Regions from separate parts of the Coprobacillus sp. AF33-1AC genome, predicted to be linked through region 3. Evidence: riboswitches for the same ligand, from Rfam matches in the RefSeq annotation. Region 3 holds a riboswitch; each other region holds the start of a gene.
What was found. Region 3 has a riboswitch for thiamine pyrophosphate ahead of thiM (hydroxyethylthiazole kinase). Riboswitches for the same ligand answer to the same signal wherever they lie in the genome.
Positions count from the first base shown of each region.

Region 1: it holds a riboswitch for thiamine pyrophosphate, as region 3 does, so the genes downstream of both, thiC (phosphomethylpyrimidine synthase ThiC) here and thiM (hydroxyethylthiazole kinase) in region 3, are expected to answer to the same signal.
Region 2: it holds a riboswitch for thiamine pyrophosphate, as region 3 does, so the genes downstream of both, DWZ53_RS09945 (ECF transporter S component) here and thiM (hydroxyethylthiazole kinase) in region 3, are expected to answer to the same signal.

Region 1 is NZ_QRQB01000001.1:91,573-94,859, reverse strand. It holds gene DWZ53_RS00475 (ROK family protein) at 1-564, opposite strand, end outside; gene DWZ53_RS00470 (GGDEF domain-containing protein) at 567-1,538, opposite strand; TPP riboswitch at 1,688-1,798, shown strand; gene thiC (phosphomethylpyrimidine synthase ThiC) at 1,854-3,164, shown strand; gene DWZ53_RS00460 (hypothetical protein) at 3,225-3,287, shown strand, end outside.
Region 2 is NZ_QRQB01000031.1:254-3,540, forward strand. It holds gene DWZ53_RS09940 (acetate/propionate family kinase) at 1-1,013, opposite strand, end outside; TPP riboswitch at 1,122-1,220, shown strand; gene DWZ53_RS09945 (ECF transporter S component) at 1,250-1,771, shown strand; gene DWZ53_RS09950 (DUF402 domain-containing protein) at 1,864-2,397, shown strand; gene tsaE (tRNA (adenosine(37)-N6)-threonylcarbamoyltransferase complex ATPase subunit type 1 TsaE) at 2,400-2,876, shown strand; gene tsaB (tRNA (adenosine(37)-N6)-threonylcarbamoyltransferase complex dimerization subunit type 1 TsaB) at 2,845-3,287, shown strand, end outside.
Region 3 is NZ_QRQB01000002.1:35,301-38,587, forward strand. It holds gene thiD (bifunctional hydroxymethylpyrimidine kinase/phosphomethylpyrimidine kinase) at 1-464, opposite strand, end outside; partial or broken gene thiE (thiamine phosphate synthase) at 525-1,136, opposite strand; gene thiM (hydroxyethylthiazole kinase) at 1,093-1,911, opposite strand; TPP riboswitch at 1,957-2,062, opposite strand; gene DWZ53_RS01415 (AEC family transporter) at 2,100-3,011, opposite strand; gene DWZ53_RS01420 (hypothetical protein) at 3,135-3,287, shown strand, end outside.

The sequences.
Region 1 (3,287 bases), on a different contig from region 3:
TAAACTCTCCTGTACTCTTTCTAACAGTCCTTGAATGCCATTACGTGTAGACCAAGCCCAATTCCATGTTAAAGGATCAGTTGCATTCGTCTTGATAAACGAAAACTCTCCTGCACTAAAATGGCGTCCAGTATGAACTTGATGATCTTTAATTAAACAACCACCTATTCCTGTACCTAAAATAACAACTGCACCATCTTGAATATCTTGCAAATTACCATAACCAATTTCTGCATTAGCAGCACATTTTGCATCATTTCCAATTGTTATTTGAATAGGACATCTTTTTTGTAAAACTTTAACTGTCTCTAATTTATCAATATATCGTAAAGAACCCCCTGTATATTGATAACCTCTTTGAGGATCAATAACACCAGGCATACTTAACGCCATTCCTTTTATTTGATCTTTGTATTGGTCATATATTTGACCAATTGTTTCAATAAAATGATCAAGTGTATCCATTGGTGTAGGCACACTGTTTTTATTTTTAATATTCAATTTTTCATCTATCAGGGCATATTTGATTGAACTACCCCCAACATCTAAGACTAAATAATTCATTTTTATACTCCTATTTGGTTTCTTCCTGAGTTTTTAGCGTGATATAAGCGCTGATCACAACGATTCAATACCACTTCTATCGTTTCATCATCTTTAATTCCCGCTACACCCATACTAACAGATATTTTTTGATTTAATTTTCCAACATGTAATTTCGAATTATCGAACGCTTCTTTTATATCTTTAGCAATAGATACAGCCCCTGCTTTTTCATAAGCAGGTAGAATAACTAAAAATTCATCACCACCATAACGACATCCTTCCATTGAAGGATAACGCTGTCTTTTAATATTATTTAAAACACTTCCTATATAGCGGATGACTTCATCACCTATACTATGTCCATATGTATCATTAATACTTTTAAAATGATCTAAATCCATTAAAATAAGAGAATATGGCGTTCCTTTTGAGACATATTCATCTTGTAAACGATCAAGTTCAGCATGAATAAAACGACGATTATATAATTTACTTAAAGTGTCCGTTGCATTTTCTTGAGATAACTCAATATTAAGTTGTGTTAAAATCTTTGCTTTTTCCTGATTTTCTCTAAGAGTAGCAACATCACTTGTCATATCTTCGGTAATAACAAAAACCCCTACCACTTTTCCATTAGCGTCCTTTAAAGGATATTTTCTAGTATGAGCAATCATTGTTCTACCTTGACTATCTTTACCCTCAGTCTCAATTAAATTAATTGACTTTCCTGTTTGCATGACTTTTTGTTCGTCTTCATATGCTTGTTTTGCATGATCCGATCCAGGAAATAAATCAAAATCAGTTTTTCCAATAACATCATCTCGACAATCAGTAAATTGAGGGTGTTTTTTATAAAACTGTTCATTAACATAAATAATTTCACTTTTTGTATTCTTAAAAAGAATAACGCTTTGATCTTTTGCACACACTAATGTCTCAATTAAGTGTTTAGGATCCATCTTTAATTTCGTAAACAATTCTTCAAATTCCATTCCACATCACCATTATAATTTTATCTTTAAAAAGCTAAAATGTAAACCGTTTCTTTTTGTTAATAATAGGTATTTCCATAACAAAAAAATAATATCATCGATAATAAATTGATTAACCAAAGAACACATGATAAAATATAGAAAACATGTAAATATCAAGGGGGAGCCAACGAGATGTTAGCTGAGAGGAAGTGTAATCTCACTTCGACCCATAACCTGATTTGGATAATGCCAACGGAGGGATCAAACAAAAATGTTTTGCAAGGTTATCTTTTGGTAGCCTTGCTTTTTGTTTACATGAAGAAGGAGGATAAAATGGAAAAATATACAACCCAAATGGATGCTGCGAGAAAAGGAATAATCACTCCAGAAATAGAAGCTGTCGCAAAAAAAGAAAAAAGACCTGTTGAACAAATTATGCAACTTGTCTCTGAAGGAAAAATTGCCATTCCAGCCAATAAAAAGCATCATTGCCTTAATCCAGAAGGGATTGGTAGTATGTTAAAAACTAAAATTAATGTTAACTTAGGAATATCAAAAGATTGTAAAGATTATGATCTTGAAATGGAAAAAGTAATGAGTGCCGTTAATATGGGAGCAGAAGCCATCATGGATTTATCAAGTCATGGAAATACACAACCATTCAGACAAAAACTAGTTAATGAATGCCCAGCTATGATTGGTACTGTTCCAGTTTATGATAGCGTTATTCATTATCAAAGAGATTTAGCTACTTTAACAGCAAAAGATTTCATTGATGTTATTCGTTTGCATGCTCAAGATGGCGTAGACTTTGTTACTGTTCATTGTGGAATTACTAAAAAAACAATCGAACAAATTAAAAAGCATAAAAGAAAAATGAATATTGTTTCTCGTGGAGGCAGTCTTGTTTTTGCTTGGATGTCAATGACAGGAAATGAGAATCCTTTTTATGAATACTATGATGAAATTCTTGATATTTGTGAAGAATATGATGTTACAATATCTTTGGGCGATGCTTGCCGTCCAGGTTGCTTAGCTGATGCCAGTGATGTATGTCAAATAGAAGAACTTGTTCGTTTAGGAGAACTAACAAAAAGAGCTTGGGATCATAACGTACAAGTCATGGTTGAAGGTCCAGGACATATGCCATTAGATCAAATTGCTGCAAACATGAAAATTCAACAAACCATTTGTATGGGAGCACCTTTCTATGTTTTAGGACCACTTGTTACTGATATTGCTCCTGGCTATGATCATATTACAGCAGCCATTGGTGGTGCAGTAGCAGCAATGAGTGGTGCAGCCTTTTTATGTTATGTCACTCCTGCCGAACATCTAGCCTTGCCAAATCTTGAAGACACAAAACAAGGAATCATTGCTTCAAAAATTGCAGCACATGCAGCTGATATTGCTAAAGGGATTCCTGGAGCCAGAGATCAAGATGATAAAATGGCAACTGCTCGTCAAAAATTAGACTGGAATGCACAGTTTGCCTGCGCTTTGGATCCACAAACCGCTAAAGCAATTCGAGATAGTCGTTTACCAGAAGAAGACCACAGTGATACATGCAGTATGTGTGGTAAATTTTGTGCCGTACGCAGTATCAACAAAGCTTTAGCTGGCGATTACATTGATATACTATAACTCATGACATTGACACCCTCTTTATAATCATTATAAAATTTGATTAAGGAGGGTGTTTTTATGAAAGACAGATATAGAAGAAGATGGGTTTTTAGAAGAAGCATTTTTGATGATTTATATTGT
Region 2 (3,287 bases), on a different contig from region 3:
TTTCTAGCAAAGAAAGAATTTTCACCAATACCTGCTGTAAAGCAAATAGCGTCAACGCCTCCTAAAGCAATGAAATAACGTCCAATATAAGCAATAACTCTTCTAAAGAAAATATCTAATGCTAATTGAGCTCTTTCGTTACCATTAGCAGCTGCATTTTGTACATCTCTAAAGTCACTAGACACACCAGATACACCTAGTAATCCAGATTCTTTATTTAACATACGAATAACTTCTTTCATATCTAATCCAACTTCTTCGATTAAATAGTCGATTACAGAAGGATCAACATCTCCTGAACGTGTTCCCATCATGATACCAGCTAAAGGAGTGAATCCCATAGATGTATTGATTGATTTACCATCTTTAACAGCACTTAAAGATCCACCAGCTCCTAAGTGAGCAACGATAATACGTGAATGTTCTGGATTTCCCATCATTTCACGACAACGTGAAGATACATAGAAATGACTTGTACCATGAGCACCATATTTACGTACTTTATTTTCTACATAATATTTATATGGAATTGGGTAAATATAACTTTTTGGTTCAAGTGTTTGGTGGAATGCAGTATCAAATACTGCAACTGCACCAGCGTTTGGGATAGCTTCTTTAAAAGCATAATATCCAGTTAAGTGAGCTGGATTGTGTAGAGGTGCTAATGATTTTAATTCATCAATTTTTGCTACAACATCTTCATCAATGACAACTGATTGATCGAAGTATGCACCACCTTGAACAACACGATGACCAACACCTTTGATTTCATTTAAATCATGAACGATTTCTTTTTTGATTAAAGTATCTAATAAAAGTTGAACAGCAACTTTATGATCTTTAATAGGTAAGATAGTTTGTTCTTTTTCTCCGTTATATTTAATAGTAAAAATAGAATCTTCTAAACCAATTCTTTCAATTACTCCAGAAGTGATAACTGATTCATCATCCATTTCAAATAATTGGAACTTTAATGATGAACTCCCTGCATTTACAGAAATAATTTTTGCCATATTTTTATAAAGCCTCCTTAATATATCGCTATTATAACACCATTCCTTAAAAAAACTATATAAAATAAACAAGATTTTATTGTTTTTATTGATAGTCAGTATATAATGGTTACTAGCCGGGGGCGCATGTGCTGAGATAGGTGAAAACCTTGTCCCTTAATATCTGATCTGGGTAATACCAGCGTAGAGAGAGCATCATGAATATATCTTTACTCCGGCAAGAAGGAGATAAAATGATGAAAAAAGAATTTGAATTAAGTACGAGAACCATGACTTATATGGCAATTTTCGCGGCATTACAAATTGTACTTGAGTATTGTACAAAAATTTATGAAATGCCAAAGGGAGGAAATATTGCTTTTTCATTGGTTCCAATTTTTTTATGTAGCTATTTAATGAATTGGAAATACGGTGTTGTTGTTTCTTTAGTAAGTTTAGGTGTACAATTTGCTTTGGGACTTGCTGTATTTTATGGTCCTTTATCAGTTATTTTTGATTACATTATTCCAATGGTATTAGTTGGTATGACAGGACTGATTCCTTTAGCACACTATAAACAATATGAAATTCCTGTAGGAATCATTGTGATGTGTGTGTTAAAAACAATTAGCCATTTACTTGCAGGGTGGTATGCTTTTGCAACACCATTAAAAGGAAATCTTACATATAATTTACCATACAATATAGGAACACTTATTGTTTGTTTTATATTATTTATGATTTTATATCCAAGATTAAAAAAAACTGTTCGTTTCTAAAATACTCTTATTAATAAGAGTATTTTTTTATGTCTTTCATTCAATTTTAAATTTGTGTATAATGATAATGTTATTAAGGAGATTAGAAGTATATGGATAATACTATCGTAGGAAAAAAAGTACTGATACATAGTTACAAACATGATGGTAGTATTCACCGTTGTTGGTCTAAAGGTCTTGTATTAGAAGAAACGGATGACCATTTTATTGTTATTAATAATAGAACATTAGTAACGGAATCTGATGGAAGAATGTGGCATACAAGAGAACCGGCTATTTGGTATTTACCTAAAAATAAATGGTATAATGTCATTTGTATGATTAGAAAAACAGGTGTTTATTATTATTGTAATATTGCTTCACCTGCATTATATGATGGCGAAGCATTAAAATATATTGATTATGATTTAGATTTAAAGGTGTTTCCAGATCATAATTATCGTATTCTAGATGAAGAAGAATATCGTCAACATGCTAGAATGATGGGATATAGTGAACGATTAGATGAAATTTTATGGAAACAACTAGATGTTTTAATTGAAGTTGCTAAAGCACAAAAAGGACCATTTAGTGAATCATTTACTAAAGATTGGTATCATTTTTATCAAGATTTAAAAGAGGGATAAATATGAAAGCAAAAATAAAATTAGATTGTCAAGAAGATACAATTTCTTTAGGAAAAATAATTGGTAAGTTAGTTAAAGCACATAGTTTAATTACTTTAAGTGGTGATTTAGGTGCTGGTAAAACAACTCTAACAAAAGGAATTGGACAAGGATTGGGAATCAAAAGAGTTATTAATTCACCAACTTTTACTATTTTAAAACAATATCAAGGACGTTTAAATTTATCACATTTTGATGTCTATCGTCTTGAAGGACAAGATGATGAATTAGGTTTTGAGGAGATTTTTGATAGTGATGATGTATGTGTTGTCGAATGGTCACAATTTATTGAAAATATTTTACCTCATGAACGTTTAGAAATTATTTTGAATCATGAAGAAAATGGACGTACATGTATTATGCATCCAATTGGTCAAAGATATGAAGAATTGGTAAAGGAGATAATAAATGAAAACAATTGTAATGGATACATCGAATAAATATCTTGTTATTGCATTGTATGATCAAGGACAATGTTTAGATGTAATTCAAGAAGAGGGAAATCGACGTCAGTCAGAATATGCTATTGTTTATTTGGGAAAACTTTTAAATCGTCATCATTTAAAGGTAAAAGATTTTGGCGAAATGATCATAACAATTGGTCCTGGTTCTTATACTGGTGTACGTGTTGCTTTAACAATTGCTAAGACATTAGCTACAACTACATCTATAAAGATTAAAACAATTTCTTCTTTAAAAGCTTATGCAGGATATGATGAAGTAATAAGTGTATTGGATGCTAGAAGTCATAAAGTGTTTGTGGGTGTTTATCAAAATGGTCATGATTTAATTAAAGAAAAGATGATTGATATTGATGAATTTGATCAGTTAATGCAATTATATCCAAATTT
Region 3 (3,287 bases):
ATATCTTCTTCATTTTTAATTTCTATATCAGACAAAATCATTGCTTCGGGAATATTAGGAGTGAGAACTGTTGCTAAAGAAAATAAGTAATCTTTAAGTACGTTAATTGCATCATCATTAAGTAATTTTGCCCCACTGGTTGCTACCATGACGGGATCAATCACAATATTATAAACGGGATATTGGTGTAATTTATCAGCAATAACCTTAATGAGTGATCCTTTGGACACCATACCTATTTTTACTGCTTCAGGATAGATATCTTGAAAAATACTATCTAACTGTAAAGCAAGAAAATCAGGTGTCACATCTAAAATACCGGCTACTCCTGCTGTATTTTGAGCAGTTAAAGCCGTAATCGCACTCATACCATAAACATGATGTGCTAACATGGTTTTTAAGTCTGCTTGAATGCCTGCACCACCACTACTATCACTTCCAGCTATTGTTAAAGCACTATGAATTTGGGGATGAACAATTCTTTGTGTTTTTTGTTTTAAAATTTCACTACTACCTTGAATATCATCACTCGCAAAAATAGCACTGACAATAGCGACACCATCAATACCACTACCGGTTAATGATAAAATATTGTGTTCATTAATACCCCCAATGGCTACAACAGGAATATCAATTTGTTGACAAATCTCTTTTAATGTTTTTAAAGAAACCGCATCAGCATCATCTTTAGTTGCGGTTGTAAAAATAGCACCAACACCTAAATAATCTGCTCCCCCATCATAAGCCATCTTAGCTTCATTTAAATCATGAGCCGATACACCAATAATCTTATCAGGTCCTAAGATATCTCTTGCCTTCTTTAAATCTAAATCATCTTGACCAATATGTACACCATCAGCATCAATTTCCTTAGCTAATTGAACATCATCATTAATAATAAGTGGCACTTGATATTGTTTACACAATACTTGAATTTGTTTTGCTTCTTGTAAAAAAGATTCATGATCTAAATCTTTTTCACGAATTTGTACCATTGTTGTTCCCCCTTTAAGGGTTTGTTCTACCTGTTGATACAAAGTTTGATTTTTTAACCATCTACGATCAGTTACCGCATATAATAATAAATCATTCTTATTTAATTTCATATTTAGCTCCTGCTTGTAAAATATATCCATCCATATGATTCACTGCATCAATAATACGATTACGATAAGTGGCATTTCCTTCAAATGACTGTAGATGTGTTTTAGCGATTTCACCTGCTAATCCCATTTGGCATACTGCTGCGACACATGCTTTTAATGGTGTTTTAGGATTAGCTGTAATATAAGCTGTCATTAACCCTGATAATTGACATCCAGTACCTGTAATCGCACTCATTTCTTTTTCCCCGTTATAAATAACATAACATTCTTTTCCATCACTTACTAAGTCAATTGCTCCTGTGACAGCGATAATGGCATTCATTTTTTGAGCATATTCTTTTACGAAAGCAACGTTTTGTTCTAGGTTATCTTGAGTAACGGCATCCATTTCACTCGCATCTACACCATGGGTATTTCCTTGGTTTAAAGCAAGTGTTTTAATTTCTGAAATATTTCCTCTAATAACTGAAAATTGAACTTCTTCGATTAATTTTAGTGCAGTTTGAGTTCTTAAAGTACTGGCTCCTACTCCTACTGGGTCTAATAAGACAAGATGATTTAATTCATTTGCTTTTTTTCCTGCCTTGATCATAGATTGAATTGTTCTATGATTTAAAGTTCCAATATTAATATTTAAACCATTACAAATGGAAGTAATTTCTTCGACTTCCCCTTCATCATCAGCCATAATAGGGCTTGCCCCTACAGCTAAAATCATATTGGCCACATCATTAACAGTTACATAATTTGTAATGTTATGAATAAGTGGTCTTTTTTTCTTTACGTTTTCTAATTGTTCTTTCATTGTGTTCTCCTTTTATTTATAAAAAAACAGAGAACCTGAAAAGAATCTCTGTCCTATGTATCGTTCCTACGTTGGCATTATCCAAATCAGGTTATGGGTCTAAGTTTACAACTTACTCTCAGCCTGTCTACAAGCTCCCCTGTTTATTTATATTGTACTCTTATTATAGGGGCTTTCCCTTATTTTGTCTAGGCACCCAAGATAAATAACATGATAGGAATTGTTATCAATGATAATAATGTAGAAAGAGCAACACCTGAAGAAGCTACTTGAACATTACCATTATATTCATTTGCTCCCATGGCTACCATTGAACCTACTGGCATACCGATTGAAATAGTTGCAATTTTAATAATCATCATATCTTGCGTTAAAAAACTTGCGAGAAAGAAAACAAATAGGGGTGCTGCGACTAATCTTAACACTGTAATAAAATATAAACTTTTATCTTTTAGTACCTCAAGTATTGGATAATCACCAATAGATGCACCAATAGAAATCATAGATAGTGGGGTAACAAGTGAACCAACAAAGTTAAGAGATTCACTTATAGGGGTTGGTAATGAATAGGCTGTAAAATATAATACTATCGCTAAAATAGATGAAATGACACCTGGGGTAACCAATTGTTTAATTTCAAATTTAAAATCTCCTTCACCATCTTTAGCCAGTAAATAAGCTCCCAGTGTAAAGAATAAAAGATTATAAGGCATATGGAGTAATGTATTATAGAATACAGCTTGATTGCCAAACATTGATTGTAAAATAGGCAAAGCCATAAAACCACAATTAGAAAACATAAGCATACAAATATATGTTTTTTGATAATCAGCTTTTAATGGTAATACTTTAACTAAAATAAAACTAATAATGGGCATCGCAATATAGATAACTAAACCTACTGTTAATAATTCTATCGCTAAATGATTATTTCCACTTTTCATTGAAGCAACTGATCCAACAATTAAACATGGATTGGCAATTTGAATAATTAAAGAAGAAATACTTTTATTTACTTTCGTATTTAAAATATCTTTTTTATTTAATACAAAACCAATAATAATCGCAAAAAACAATTTACACATTGTATTTAAAATCATGATTTCCACCCCACTAATAATTTTTTATTACATTATAACTAAATTGTAAATTTATGTAAATAATTGAGTCATGATAAGCATAAATTCTTTTAGTTTGTAAAAAATAAAAGAGGAGGTGAGAGAATGAAACTTTGTTTAACATCTGGTAATTATCATGTTTTTTCATTGATGATTCAAAATCATCAAGATTCCCGTATTAAAATTAAAAACAGTTATCAATTAGATTATGATCTCATTTTAGAAATTGATACGACTTTAAAATTAGAACATGTTCTA